2 regions of the Jonesia denitrificans DSM 20603 genome follow, and region 1 is predicted to be linked to the other one. Evidence: riboswitches for the same ligand, from Rfam matches in the RefSeq annotation. Region 1 holds a riboswitch; the other holds the start of a gene.

Region 1 (7,227 bases):
TCCATTCGGGGGTGTACATGGGTTTGTTGTTGATGACGCCTTCTTCGACGAGTTCACCCCAGAACTTGGCGACTTTCTGGGTGGGTTCTTCATCGATGTGCACGCCCCATGCTTGTGCTTCCAGGTCCATGGACCACCAGGAGGCACCGGCTTGGGTGGCAAGGCCGGTGAACCAGCCTGCGTCGTTGGCGGAGAACGTGCCGAGGTAGACGTCGGGGTCTGCTTCGTTGATGGTACGTGCCGCGTCAGCGTATTCGTCCCAGGTGGTGGGGACCTCAATGCCAAGGTCCTCGAAGACGTCTGCCCGGTAGAAGAACATCATGGGGCCGGAGTCTTGGGGCACGGAGTAGACGGCGTCGCTACCGAGTGTGACCGCGTTCCAGACACCGTCGGAGAATTCTTCGCGGGTGGTCTCATCGATGTAGCCGGAAATGTCGGCGAGTGCGTCTGAGGAGACGAGGGTGGGGATGACTTGGTATTCGGCTTGCATGAGGTCTGGAGCCCCAGAGCCTGCTTTGATGGCGGTGAGGAACTTGGTGACGGCTGCGTCGCCGCCGTCTTGCTTGTTGACCGTGACCTGGATGTCTGGGTTCTCGGCGTTCCACACGTCAACAACTTTTTCCATGTTGGGTGCCCAGGTCCAGTAGGTGAGTTCTACTTTTTCGCCTGGCTTTGCTGAGTTGTTCGTGGTGTCGTCGTCGGAGCCGCATGCGGCGAGGGTGACCCCTAGTGTGACGGCGAGTGCTGCTGCTGCGGTTTTTGTTAGTCCGCGCATTGATCCTCCTTGATCGGTGACCCTGGGTGGGGTGAGTCAGTGGTGGTGGTCGGTGCGTGGTTCCTCCCGCGCTGTGACCGGTCACAGGAAATAATGTTGCACATACAGGCGGCTATTGGCAACCCCCGTTATCTTACTGGTACATTGAGGAGTGTTCAGGCTGTGACCGCGCACAGCGTTGTGTCGTGTCCCGTCCCTCGCGCGAGAAATGAGAAGTACACCCATGCGTTTCGATCCCCAGTTCCAGCCCCGTGACTACGGCCTTCGTGGTCTGGAAGCGGTCACCTATGGTGGCGACTATAACCCGGAGCAGTGGCCCCGGCACGTGTGGCGTGAGGATGTGCGCCTCATGCGGGAAGCCGGCGTCAACTTGGTGTCCATTGGGATTTGGTCGTGGGCATTGCTCGAACCAGAGCCAGGTCGGTTCGATTTTGAGTGGCTCGATGAACTGATTGAGCTGCTATGGGCCAATGAGATCCACGTGGACCTGGCCACACCGACCGCCGCACCCCCAGCATGGTTTTACGCCAACAACCCTGATGCACGGGTCGTGACCAGGGACGGTACTGTGCTGACCAACGCGTCACGCGGGATGGCCTCACCCTCAGCGCCCGCTTACCGGCAGGCGTGCGCGTCAATAACTGAAGCGTTAGCGAAACGGTACGGGGACCACCCGGCGGTCGCCTTATGGCACGTACACAACGAGTACGGCGCGCCTGTGTCCGACTCGTACGACGAGTATTCGGTGGCGGCGTGGCGGGTGTGGCTTCAACGCCGCTACACCACGTTGGACGCGGTCAACGAGGCATGGGGCACCACGTTTTGGGGGCAAACCTACACACAGTGGGAGCACATCCCTGCCCCTGCTGTGTCCGCAACGGTGACAAACCCGTCCATGCGCCTGGACTACCAGCGGTTCACTTCCGATGCGCTGCTGGAATGCTTCATTGCTGAGCGCGATATTATCCGCCAGTACTCCACCGCCCCAGTGACCACGAACTTCATGGCATCCTCATGCCCAGCAATGGATCTGTGGGCGTGGGCGCAAGAATGCGACGTCATCTCCAATGACCACTACTTAACAGCTAGTGACCCCAACAACCACATCACCTTGGCCATGGACGCAGACCTCACCCGCTCATTGGCGCGCGGACTGCCATGGATACTTATGGAACATTCCACCTCGGCGGTGAACTGGCAGGAACGCAACGTCGCCAAAGCCCCAGGAGAGATGACCCGCAACGCACTGTCCCACCTGGGGCGCGGCGCAAACGGCATCATGTTCTTCCAGTGGCGGGCAGCCCGCTTTGGGGCGGAAAAGTTCCACTCAGCGATGATCCCGCACGGCGGCACCAACACTCGAGTGTTCCGTGAGGTGTGCTCCCTTGGAGCCACCCTTGGAGATCTCACCAGCCAGGGGATCACCGCATCGACAACCCGCGCGCAGGTAGCGATCCTGTGGGACTGGGAATCCATGTGGGCCCAAGACCTCGAATGGCGCCCTTCGGTGGACGTCGACCACCGCGAACGTACGGTGGCGTTTTACCAACAGCTATTCCACGACCGGTTCACGGTTGATTTTGTGCACCCGGAAGCGGCATTGGACCAATACGCGTTGGTGATTGCCCCAGCGTCGTACCTGTTAACGGATGCGGCAGCAGCGAACATTGATGCGTATGTGCGGGGCGGGGGCAGGTTTGTTGCCTCGTTCTTCACCGGTGTTGTTGACGACAATGACACGGTGCGTCATGGCGGGTTGGCAGCGGCGTTGGCCCCGGTTCTTGGGGTGACGGTGGAGGAATTCCTCCCGTTGCGGGCAGGGGAAACGCTGACAGTGCACGGCGACCAGTTGGCGCCGGGGCTGACATTGACTGGCGATGTGTGGGCTGACGACCTTGTGTTAGACGGTGCCAAAGATGTGGCGTCCTACGTGGATGGTCCCGCCCCTGGCGGACCAGCGATCACCCGCCATGAATATGGGCAAGGGGTCGCCTGGTATGTGTCAACTCGGCTGTGTGGGGACAGCTTACGTGCCGTGTTGGATGCCGTGTACAAGGATGCAGGGTTAACCCCAGAGCGTGACGTGCCGCACGGCCTTGAGATCGTTGTGCGCACCAGCGACACCGGTGCCACATTTGTGACAGCAATGAACCACACGGACACAGACGCAGGGTTCCCACCTGTTGGAGGGCACGGAACACTGCAGGGGGTGGACCTGCGTGGGGGGCGCATCGTCACTCCGCCAGTTGTTGCCCGCACTCACACCACCCCCACACCAACCGACGCACCCGTTGCGGTGAGCACAGTGAGTGACACCATCATGGTGCCAGCTCGAGGCAGCGTCGTGGTGGTGAAGTAGGCGCAACAGCCTTATTAGTCAGGCGGGTGTGGGCGTGGGGTCAACCCCACACCCACACCCGCCGATACTTGCTGTATGTCTAATCCAGCGGGGCGATTGAGCAGAGATGAACGCAACGAACGTGGGGTGCGAGGAGAGCGAGCTACCCGCACCATCATGGGACTGTTAACCCCCGAAGAACACCTTGTTGCGCACGACCTGCCGTGGCCGGGCAGGCCCCAAGCCAACATCGACCATCTCGTGGTCAACGCACAGGGCGTGTTCGTCCTCGACACAAAAAACTGGTCCGGTACCGTCACCGCAACAGACGGTGAACTACGCCAAAACGGGAACTCGCGGGCTAGTGTGCTGGAGAAAATGCGGGACCAAGGCGCCGCCATCAACTCAATGATCACCGCGGTCCGGGTGGACAACCCCACCCTCCCACCTGTTCCCATTCACCCCATCCTCGTGCTCGCCGCACAAACCGGCATCAGTGAACACATCACCACCGTGCACGTGGTCACCCTGGACCAACTGTTGCCCGCACTCACCACCAAACCACCGGTACTGGACGCCCAACAGGTCCGCACACTGGCCTACCACCTGGCTGAAACACTTGACTTCGACCGCGAAGTCACCCTCCTCAACGCCGCAACCGCACGCGCCCAAGCCCGCACCAACCCCCTACCCCGACGCGAAAAAAAGGGCACAAAAAAACCCAGCGCACGCGCTGAGCTCGCCGGGATCCTCCGCTTACTCCTCATGGGGGCGGGGCTGCTGTTCGTCATCACCCAACCCGACCTAGTCGCCAGCTTCGGTCACTGGATCAGCACCACAATCACCAACCTCATCACACCCAACTAAACACGCCCACCCCCGCTAGCACCCCAACACGGGAGCAACCAGCGGGGGAACACGCCACTACTTCTTCGGCGACAACCGCGCCACCACCTTGTGCGACGATTTGCGTGCCATCACCTGAGTCAACGACGCCACCACAGCAGAGACTGCCGCAAACGTAATCACCGACGCAACCTGCGCATCGTCGTCATCCAAATCATGTGACAACCCACCCGTGGCCTTATCCCACACCTTCTCCACAATCTTGTGGGCAACCCACCCCGCGGCCAACGACAAGCCCATCGTCACCAGCTTCTCCGTGGTCGACTGATCCTTCGCCATCACATCCTCCTCACCAACGACAACACATACCACCAACCATCGTGGCACATCACACCCACCCACGCCCCCGCACAACCCCAGGTGGCGTGCACCACACCTCACCCCAACCCCACCGCCCGTACAATGAACCCGTACGACAGGGGAGCGCACACCGCGCTGAGAGTGCCAGCACCGGCAGACCCTCGAACCTGACCCGGATCATACCGGCGTAGGGAGTCGGGCTATCTCGCCGTGACACCGTCACGGAACCCCTCCTTGAACCTTAAAGGAGGACACATGAACCACCACACCGCCACCCACACACAGGCCACCCGCCGCCCACTTACCACAACCCTCACCGCCCTCACCCTCACCGCCGCGCTCGCCGGGTGCGTGCCAGGGTCCTCAAACGAAGACAACGCCCAGGGGGAAACCCCCTCGACTGTGACCGTCGTTGTTCACGACTCATTCCAGATGAGTGAAGAACAGCAGGCCGACTTCGAAAAAACCAGCGGATACGACCTCACCATTGTCACCAACGGTGACGGGGGAGCCTTAGTGAACTCCCTGATCCTCACCAAGGACGCCCCCATTGCCGATGCGGTTTTTGGTGTCGACAACACGTTTGCCTCCCGTGGCATCAGTGAAGAGGTGTTCGCCCCCTACACCTCCGAGGTCGCCTCCCAAACAAGCCGTGACCTGGCCCTTCCTGGTGATGACACGTTAACGGCCATTGACTTTGGGGACGTGTGCCTCAACGTGGACCCCACCTGGTTCGAGAACCACTCCCTTGACGTCCCAGCAACCCTGGACGACCTAGCCGACCCCGCCTACCGCAACCTCACCGTGGTCACCAACCCGGCGACCTCCTCACCAGGGTTGTCGTTCCTGTTCGCCACAATCGGGAAATACGGGGAAGACGGGTACCTAGACTACTGGACCCAACTCAAAGACAACGGCCTTAAAATTGTGGACGGTTGGGAAGACGCCTACTACGTGGACTTCACCGCAACCGGTGACGGAGACCGCCCCATTGCGTTGTCCTACGCATCATCCCCAGCGTTCACTGTCACCGACGACGGGTCCGCAACCACCACATCGGCTCTCCTGGACACCTGCTTCCGGCAAGTCGAATACGCCGGGGTCCTGCACGGGGCCGCAAACCCTGAGGGCGCGCAAGCATTCATTGACTACCTCCTCAGCGAGGACTACCAAACCACCATCCCCGACGCCATGTACATGTACCCCGTCGCGGACACCGTGGAACTTCCCGATGCGTGGGCCCAGTTCGCCCCCGTCCCCACCACCCCAATCTCCCTAGACCCAGACACCATCGCGCGCATGCGTGACACCTGGATCAAAGACTGGAGCGCACAGATCATTGGCTAACCACGCACCCACGCTGCGGCGCGCCACCCTGTGGGGCGCCGCAGCTGTCGTGCCCCTCGTGTTCCTCACCGTGTTCTTCGCGTGGCCGGTCACCGCACTCATCGCACGCGGTTTCCTCACCGACGGGGCACTCGACCTCAGCGGTATCACCACCGTCCTCACCACCCCACGCACCTGGCGACTCCTCGGCATCACCCTCGCCCAAGGCGTCGTCGGCACATTGGTGGCCCTCCTGTTAGGGATCCCCGGCGCCTACGTCCTGTACCGGTGCACCTTCCCCGGCCGCACCCTCGTGCGCGGACTCGTCACCATCCCCTTCGTCCTACCCACCGTGGTCGTTGGAGTTGCCTTCCGGGCATTGCTTTCCCCCAACGGGCCCCTCGGTTTCCTCGCCATCGACGGCACCTTCACCGCCGTCATCGCCGCACTCGTGTTCTTCAACTACTCCGTTGTCGTCCGCACCGTCGGCAGCATGTGGGAAAAAATCGACCCCCGCACCGCCGAAGCGGCCCGCGCACTCGGCGCATCACGCAACCGCGCCTGGTGGACAGTGACCGTCCCCCAACTCATGCCAGCCATCACATCCGCAGGAGCAGTTGTCTTCCTCTTCTGCGCCACCGCATTCGGCACAGTCATGGTCCTCGGCGGGCAAGGCTACGGAACCATCGAAACCGAAATCTGGGTGCAAACCGTCCAATTCCTTGACCTACGCACCGCAGCAGTCCTCTCCGTCCTCCAACTCCTCGTCATCGCCACCGCCCTGTGGATCTCCGCGACCGCCCGAACCCGCCAAGAACGCGCCCTCACCCTCCTCACCGCCACCATAACCGGACGCCCCCTCACCTGGCGGCGCGACTGGTTCCCCACCCTCATCACCCTGACCACCACAACCGGGCTCCTCGCCTGGCCCCTACTCAACCTCACCACCGCCGCATTCCGAGACGCTAACGGCAACTGGACACTGACCAACTTCACCGCGCTCACCACCCGAGGCGACAACAACACCCTCAACGTCACCGTGTTCGACGCCCTCACCAACTCCCTCATTATCGCGTTCTACGCCACCCTCACCGCACTCATCATCGGCGGGCTCGTCGCCTACGTCGCCTCCCGACGCCCCACCACCCCCACCGGTAAACGCGCCATCACCACCCTGGACGCCCTGTTCATGCTCCCCCTCGGAGTGTCCGCAGTCACCGTCGGATTCGGGTTCCTCATCACCCTCAACCAGCCCCTTGGCCTGCCCATCGACCTGCGCACCAACGGCATCCTCGTCCCCATCGCCCAAGCCGTCGTCGCCACCCCCCTCGTCGTACGCACCGTCCTACCCGTCCTCCGCGCAATCGACCCCAACCAACACCACGCCGCCGCAACCCTCGGCGCACCCGGATGGAAAATCGCCACCACCATCGACTGGCCCATCGCCGCCCGAGCCCTCGCCCTCGCCACCGGCATGGCCTTCGCCGTATCCCTCGGCGAATTCGGAGCCACCGCATTCCTCGCCCGCCCCGACACCGCCACCCTCCCCATCGTCATCTTCCGACTCATCTCCAAACCCGGA
Region 2 (7,227 bases), 920 kb from region 1:
GGTGGGCAAGGAAAGAGTCAAGGACCTGGGCGATGCGTTCGTGTTCGCGGGCAAGGATGTCGGTGGGTGGTGTGGGGAGGCAGGTGAGGGTGGGCAGAGTTTCTTGGGCGTGACGCAGAGCCATGGTGGTGCGCACACCCGCTGCGCGGGCGAAGGCAGAGGCGGCAGTGATACGAGTGCCGGACACGGTGATCGCTGGTGTGTGGGGTGGCAGGTGGGCAAGGGCGAGCGCAACGATGACAGGCCAGTCAGGCACCCATAGTGCCAGAGTGCGCGAGGGTGAGGTGGGGGTGGTTGATGACATGGGGTGGGGTGTTTCGTGCAGCTGGGGTGGGGGTGGTGGTGAAGCGTCCGTGAGCGAGGTGAAGGACGGCTGTGTGTTCTGTTGTTCTGGTGGCGGCATGGACGTACCAGCTCGCGTCGGTGAGGTGGTAGCGCCCTTGTTCTGGGCCGCGCCATGTGGGTGCGCGCGCCTTCATGATGATGGGGGCGTGAGCGTGGGGGTTGGTGGTCACAAGGACATGACCGCGTTCGCGTAGTCGGGCGGTGAGTGCGCGGTGCTCTGATGGGGAAAGAACCGCCTGAGGGCCAAGGATTGTGATGTGGGCACTGTCAATGCAGGCTGCTGCAATGGTGGGAGTGTGCCGGGCTGGTTGAGTCACAATGATGAGATTGTGGGTGGCAACCCCCAGGTCGTGGGCGGCCACCATGCTGAGGTGGGAGGCTCCAATGATGGCGATGCGCGCGTTGTTGTGGCTCGCCGCAATCAGGAGCGCCAGGGTGATGCTCGCGGCTCCTGTGACGCGGTGGATTGCGCCTGGGTGAAGGTGGGTGCCCACGAGCGGGTGGAAGGCATCGATGAGGGCGTAGTGCGGGTCGGGGGCAAGAGGTTGGGGGGTGTGTGTGGTGATCCCATGGCGGGTTTCGGCGGTGCGTAAGATCGTGCGGGCAAGGGCAAGCCGGGCTGTCGCGCTCATGGGGTCCTCCTCACCGGTGTCGCTGTGGGGGTGGTGAGGGTTAAGAACCTACCACCATATTCGAACGTGTGTTCGAATATGGTTTGAGGATACCGCCGTCAGACCAGCAATGCACACATGCTGTTCACAGGCCTGATGTGCAGCGGACTGTCCGTGACGCACAAGTATCGGGGTGTAGGGTGTGGTCGTGATCATTCGTCGTGCCCACCTCAGCGACTGCGCACGTCTTGTCGAGGTTGCTGCCGCCACGTTCCCGTTAGCGTGTCCACCAGGAACCCCACGGGCAGATATTGACGCGTTCATTGCTGACCAATTAGGGACTCCCTCTTTCACTGACTATCTGACCAGGGACGACGCCCACATTGTGGTGTGCGCTGCCGGCATTCGCGTTGTCGGGTACTCCCTTGTCCTGACGAAACACGCCGGTGCCCCTGACCCCAGTTTTGGGGTTCAAGGGCACCAAACAGGGTATGTGAGTAAGTTCTACCTTTCACCATCACTGCATGGGACCGGAACTGCGAAGCGCCTTATGGCCGCTACCGTGAGCAATGCACGCGGTCACGGCGCTGACAGTCTGTGGCTCGCGGTCAATCAACACAACGTGCGGGCACATCAGTTTTATCTGCGGTGCGGCTTCACACCGGTAGGCACCAAAACAATGCAGGTCGGGCACGGACTTCACTGCGACCACGTGATGCAATACCACCCCACCACCGAACCCGGTCTCTAAAAAGACACCACCGAGGACAGCGCCCCTGTGCCCTCATCATCGTCACCGCGTGGGACTGCACGCCGATACGGGGCCGCAAAAAAGTCATGCTCCCACCACGCAGAAGCAATAAACGCATCACGCATCCGCTGGGTGGTGCCCGCATCAGCGCGCGCAGCGGCCGTCGTCACCACATCGATCACAGCGGCCGTGGCAGCCGCAAAGTCCTCATCATGGTAGGTGGCCAGCCAGGTCGCGTACGGGTGCTCGCTCGTCCAATACCGCTGATATAAACGCATACCAATGTCCTGGTACAGCCAATAGCACGGCAGTAACGCAGCAATAAGCCCTTCATAGTCGCCGCGTGCCGCATACGACAGAAAATGGTTCACATATCCATGCGTCACCTGCGAGGTGACGACTGGTTGCTCCATCTGCGCATGCGCAAGCCACGTGTGATGCATTCCCGCTTCCACATGAATGGCGCTATGCGCCCCGCGCGCCCACAACTCCTGCTCCTCACGGGTGGGAGCAAGAGTCGACGCCATCGCAAGCGCCCGCGAATACTCCCGCAAATACGCGGAATCTTGGTGCACATACCACCCAAAAACCTCAGGCGGCAGTGTTCCATTTCCTAGGCGCTGAACAAATTCCAGTTCATCAATGGCATGACGAATCCCCATGATGTCTGCCCACCACTGGGAAGCCACATCCTGGGCATCACCGTGATCCCCCGCCCGAGCAAACACATCATGGGCAGCCCACATGTGATCAAGAGGACCATGACCGGTCCCCACTGCCATCCGATCCCCCGCCCGAATCGCCTGGGTAAGCCACACCTTCGCCCGGCGCACCGCCTCCGGCAGGTCATATCCACGCCCTAACAATGTGGCAATCGCCGACGACAACGAACACCCTGTGCCATGCGTGGACGTCGTGTTCACCCGTTGCGCATGCACCCACACTGCCTCACACTGCCCACCAGGGCCTGGGGCACCGATCAACACATCACTGGCGGTGTCACCCACACGATGCCCCCCTTTCGCAAGCACAGCGACCCCGAACTTGTGCGCCACCAGCCGCGCCTGATGTTCTAACTCCTCATCACTAACCGCATGCGCCATCCCTGACAACACCGCTAACTCAGGAATGTTCGGGGTGATCAGTGTCGCTAACGGCAACAGCTCCCATAGCGCTTCGCGTGCTACCCCAGTCACAAGCTCATCCCCTGAGGTGGCCACCATGACAGGATCCACCACCAAAGGAACGGTGAGGTGCCGCGCGAACTCGCACACTTCCCGGCTCACAGCAGGGTCCCCCAACATCCCCACTTTCACCGCAGCCGGTGCCGTGTCACTGGCCACTGCCGCCAACTGGTCGGCAACCAGAGAGGAAGACACCGACTCAAAGCAACGAACACCCACTGTGTTTTGGGCAACCACCGCGGTGACAACACTCAGGGCATACCCCCCACACGCTGTGATCGTTTTGATGTCTGCTTGTACCCCTGCCCCACCTGTTGGGTCAGTCCCTGCAATAGTCAGTACCCGAATAGGTGACCATGATGCTGTCATTGTGAGCCCCCTGCTGTTGTTGTGTGTCCTTCTTGTTTGCCAACCCCGACGGGCGTCCCATCCCAGGCGCTCCGAAACTGTGCCGCAGCTGCGACCGCGTCACGGGCACCACACACCGCAGACGACACCGCCACACCTGCAGCACCTACCGCCCGAACAGCTGGCACATCAGCCACCGTAATCCCACCGATCACCACAGTCGGGACGGTCGCTAATTCAATGCGCTGGGCCACCGCTTCAAGCCCTAACGGGGCAGGAGCATCAGCTTTTGTTCCGGTTGCATGCAACGCACCCAACCCGATGTAAGACACTGCTGCCCAATCGTGGCTAGCGCTCCTGATTTCCTCTTTCCGTGATGCGCTCACTCCAATCAGTGCGTGCTGCCCCACCAACCGGCGCACCACGCTCACCGGCAGGTCACGCTGGCCCACATGAACCCCAGCAACCGCCATCGTGTCCATCCGTGCCGCAAGGAACAGATCCACCCGGTCGTTGACCAGGACGGGGACTTGCCCATCGACAACTGCGCACACGTGCGCAATCAGTGAGTAAAACTCTCGGTCATCAGCGTTTTTGGCCCGCACTTGAATCATGGTGGCGCCACCCGCAACCGCGTCCGCAACCGTCTGGGTCACGCTCCTACCCGCAGCTGCGCAATGACTCTCATCCAGCACCACACACACCCGTAATACCTCATTCAAGGCCCAGGTTGTCGGGGGTACTGTTCGTGGTTGGGTCGTCATGAGATGATCGCCTCCGCCACAATGGCATCCCCCGTCACGGTGGCAAGCTCATCAAGGAACGCCACCTGAAAGGACCCTGGTCCGTGTGCTTTGTCGGCAGCTCGTTGTGCGGCAATCGTGTACACCATGTGCGCCCCGGTGACCGCAAGAAGCGGGGTGTCGTGCACAGCCAAGAACGCGGCAGTCACTGCACCTAAAGCACACCCACCCCCGGTGATGGTAGTCAAAAACCGGTGACCATTACCTAAATAAATATCGCGGTCACCGTCTGTAATGAAATCAGTGGGACCAGACACGGCGACAACACCACCAGTACTGTGGGCAAGAGTGCGGGCCGCGTGTTGTGCGTCCGCCACACTATGCGTGGCGTCGGTGCCTCGCCCCCCGCTTCCCGCGCCCGCTAGCGCCATAATTTCCGATGCGTTCCCCCGGATCGCTGTGGGATGTTCGCCTCGTAGTTGGTCGGCAAGGGCCGTGCGGATCGGAAGTATGCCCACTGCCACCGGGTCAAGAACCCACGGCGTACCGTGAGTGCGGGCCACCTGGACGGCCTCGAGCATCGCGTCACGGTGTGCGGCGTGCGGGGTACCCAGGTTGATGAGGATCGCATCGGCCACCGAAGCAAACGGGCCTGCTTCACCGGGTAAATCCACCATGGCAGGTGTTGCTCCCACCGCCAGCAGAGCGTTGGCAGTAAATCCAGTGACGACCGAGTTGGTCAGACAGTGCACAAGTGGCGTGGTGGCTCGCACCCTATCCAGGAGCTCCACCGCTGTGTGCGCGATTGTTGAGGGATGATAAAGAGTGTGTGAAAGCGCGTCAAACATCCGCGACATTCCCTTCGCTAGTACGAACTAGATCAGGTTCAACGGGTGTGATCTCAGCCCCAATGGGGGCACCCCGTGTCCGTGCTGTTTACTGTACTCCCTTTTCTCACCCCTGGTGAACTGCACGTTCACTTCTTGGGATGGAAGCTGGAGCGTTACCGGGTTGCGTAAAAGACCAGAGCGCTTGTTGCGGCAACGTTGAGGGAATCCACGTCGCCCGCCATCGGAATAGTGACAACCCGGGACACGGTCGCGAGCGTGCGGTCGCTCAGGCCGTGTCCTTCATTTCCAAATAAGAACGCAACCTTGTCGTGGTTTTCTGCGTTGAATTGGTCCAACGTGATCGCATTGTCGCTCAAAGCGAGTGCAGCGGTGGTGTAGTGCGCTTCATGGAGCAGATCAAGTACCTCGATAAGGTTGTTCGCCCTGGTCCAGGGCACTTGGAATACAGTGCCCATGGACACTCGAATCGCACGCCGGTACAGCGGGTCAGCGCTGGTGTGGTTGACGATTATCCCGTCCACGCCAAGCGCCGCACAGGACCGGATGATTGCCCCAAGGTTTGTGTGGTCAATGATGCCATCCAGCACAGCAATACGAGAACGTGCTGATTGACCGTCGATTCCCAACGCATTGGGTTGGTGGGTCCTCGTAATCCTTGTCATGAAGTCGTCAAGTGAAGGAAGAGCCGGGCGGTGCATGGAAGCCAGCGCGCCACGGTGAACATTGAAACCAGTGAGTTCTTCTAACAACCCGGGGGCTCCCACATAGGCGGGAATGTTCGGGAACTGATCCATCAGTGGTGTCATCTGCTCCACCCACTTGGGTGACATGAGGAAGGACCGAGGAGCGTGCCCAGCTGTGATAGCCCGAGAGATCACAGTCGCTGATTCTGCGATATACACACCTCGTTCTGGTTCAAAGCGGGATCGTAACCTCATGTCAGTGAGGTTGGTGTATTCCTCGAGGCGGGGGTCAGTGGTGGACGTGATGGGTTCAAGCACGCAGCCTATTGTTCCTTATTGACGGGAGAACAAGCGAACGGGTGACCAATGCTGGTCACCCGTTCGTGGTGTGCTGACCTGTCAGCCTCGATGCGTGCTCGACAGTGTATTACTGCTGAGGTGCGGGAGGCGCCGGTGGTTGCTGGCCTTGATCTGGACTTTGCGGGGGTGTGACTGGCCGTGGTGCTGGTGGCGCAAAGTTTTGACCGGTGCCATTGTTCGGTGCCTCGTCAGGGTTTTGCCCCACCGTGCTGCGCGGGTTAGCGGGACGCCCAGAGCGGGTGCCTGCCGTGGTGGCATCTGCGCGGGCAGCTTCTGCTTGACGGCGAGCTTCTTCCAACGCTTCAGTTGGGTCGGTAAGCCCGAACCCCTTTTCGAGGCGTTCGCGGCGTGCTCGGCGCCCTTCAGCATCTTTCGTGCCGGCAAATGCTTGCGGGTCCACCGGTTCTGGGGCGGTTCCACCAAACCCGGAGGCGATCCCGTTGAGAGCTGTGGTGAACTCGGCTGGCACAATCCACATCTTCGACGAGGAACCGTTGGCGATTTCTGGCAGTTTCTGCAGGTATTGGTAGGCCAGAAGCTTGGGGTCAGCGTCACCTTCGTGGATCGCGTCAAACACCTGAAGGATGGCACGTGCTTCACCTTCAGCACGCAAAATCGCGGACTGTGCTTCACCTTCAGCACGCAAAATCGCAGCCTGTTTTTCACCTTCAGCGGTGAGGATTTGTGACTGTTTCACACCTTCAGCGGTGAGGATCGCCGCGCGGCGGTCACGCTCAGCGCGCATCTGTTGTTCCATGGAACCTTGAACAGATGCCGGTGGGTCAATTGCTTTGAGTTCCACGCGGTTCACGCGAATACCCCAGCGTCCGGTTGCCTCGTCAAGGACGCCACGAAGTTGTCCGTTGATCTGGTCACGGGAAGTCAGAGTTTGTTCCAGGTCCATGGAACCAATGACGTTACGAAGGGTGGTCACCGTGAGCTGTTCAATCGCAGTGATGTAGTTCGCGATCTCGTAGACGGCGGACTTGGGGTCAGTGACCTGGAAGTAGATCACCGAGTCGATGGAGACAACAAGGTTGTCAGAGGTAATAACCGGCTGTGGCGGAAAGGACACAACCTGTTCACGCAAGTCCACGCCAGCGCGGACACGGTCCACAAAGGGGACCAAGAAGTGAAGACCCGCGTCCATCGTCCGGTGGTAGCGTCCCAGGCGTTCCACAATGAGTGCAACGGTTTGAGGGACGATCCGCACGGCCTTGAACAGCACCGTGATAACGAGGATCGCGAGCGCGATGAGACCAATAATTGCCAGTTCCATGTGCTCTGCTTTCTATCGTGGTGGGGGTGGGGAAAGAAGGGGTTAAGCCAGTGGCTCAACGATCGCTGTTGC

The links. Region 1 has a riboswitch for thiamine pyrophosphate ahead of JDEN_RS01575 (thiamine ABC transporter substrate-binding protein). Riboswitches for the same ligand answer to the same signal wherever they lie in the genome.
Region 2: it holds a riboswitch for thiamine pyrophosphate, as region 1 does, so the genes downstream of both, thiM (hydroxyethylthiazole kinase) here and JDEN_RS01575 (thiamine ABC transporter substrate-binding protein) in region 1, are expected to answer to the same signal.

The regions. Positions count from the first base shown of each region.
Region 1 is NC_013174.1:330,081-337,307, forward strand. Features, by position in the region: gene JDEN_RS01555 (ABC transporter substrate-binding protein) at 1-775, opposite strand, end outside; gene JDEN_RS01560 (beta-galactosidase) at 999-3,134, shown strand; gene JDEN_RS01565 (nuclease-related domain-containing protein) at 3,210-3,980, shown strand; gene JDEN_RS01570 (DUF4235 domain-containing protein) at 4,038-4,298, opposite strand; TPP riboswitch at 4,427-4,530, shown strand; gene JDEN_RS01575 (thiamine ABC transporter substrate-binding protein) at 4,575-5,666, shown strand; gene JDEN_RS01580 (ABC transporter permease) at 5,659-7,227, shown strand, end outside.
Region 2 is NC_013174.1:1,252,420-1,259,646, reverse strand. Features, by position in the region: gene JDEN_RS05970 (DNA polymerase Y family protein) at 1-304, opposite strand, end outside; gene JDEN_RS13810 (hypothetical protein) at 249-977, opposite strand; gene JDEN_RS05960 (GNAT family N-acetyltransferase) at 1,165-1,707, shown strand; gene thiD (bifunctional hydroxymethylpyrimidine kinase/phosphomethylpyrimidine kinase) at 1,704-3,260, opposite strand; gene thiE (thiamine phosphate synthase) at 3,257-4,003, opposite strand; gene thiM (hydroxyethylthiazole kinase) at 4,000-4,830, opposite strand; TPP riboswitch at 4,822-4,916, opposite strand; gene JDEN_RS05940 (TrmH family RNA methyltransferase) at 4,986-5,834, opposite strand; gene JDEN_RS05935 (SPFH domain-containing protein) at 5,944-7,155, opposite strand; gene JDEN_RS05930 (NfeD family protein) at 7,198-7,227, opposite strand, start outside.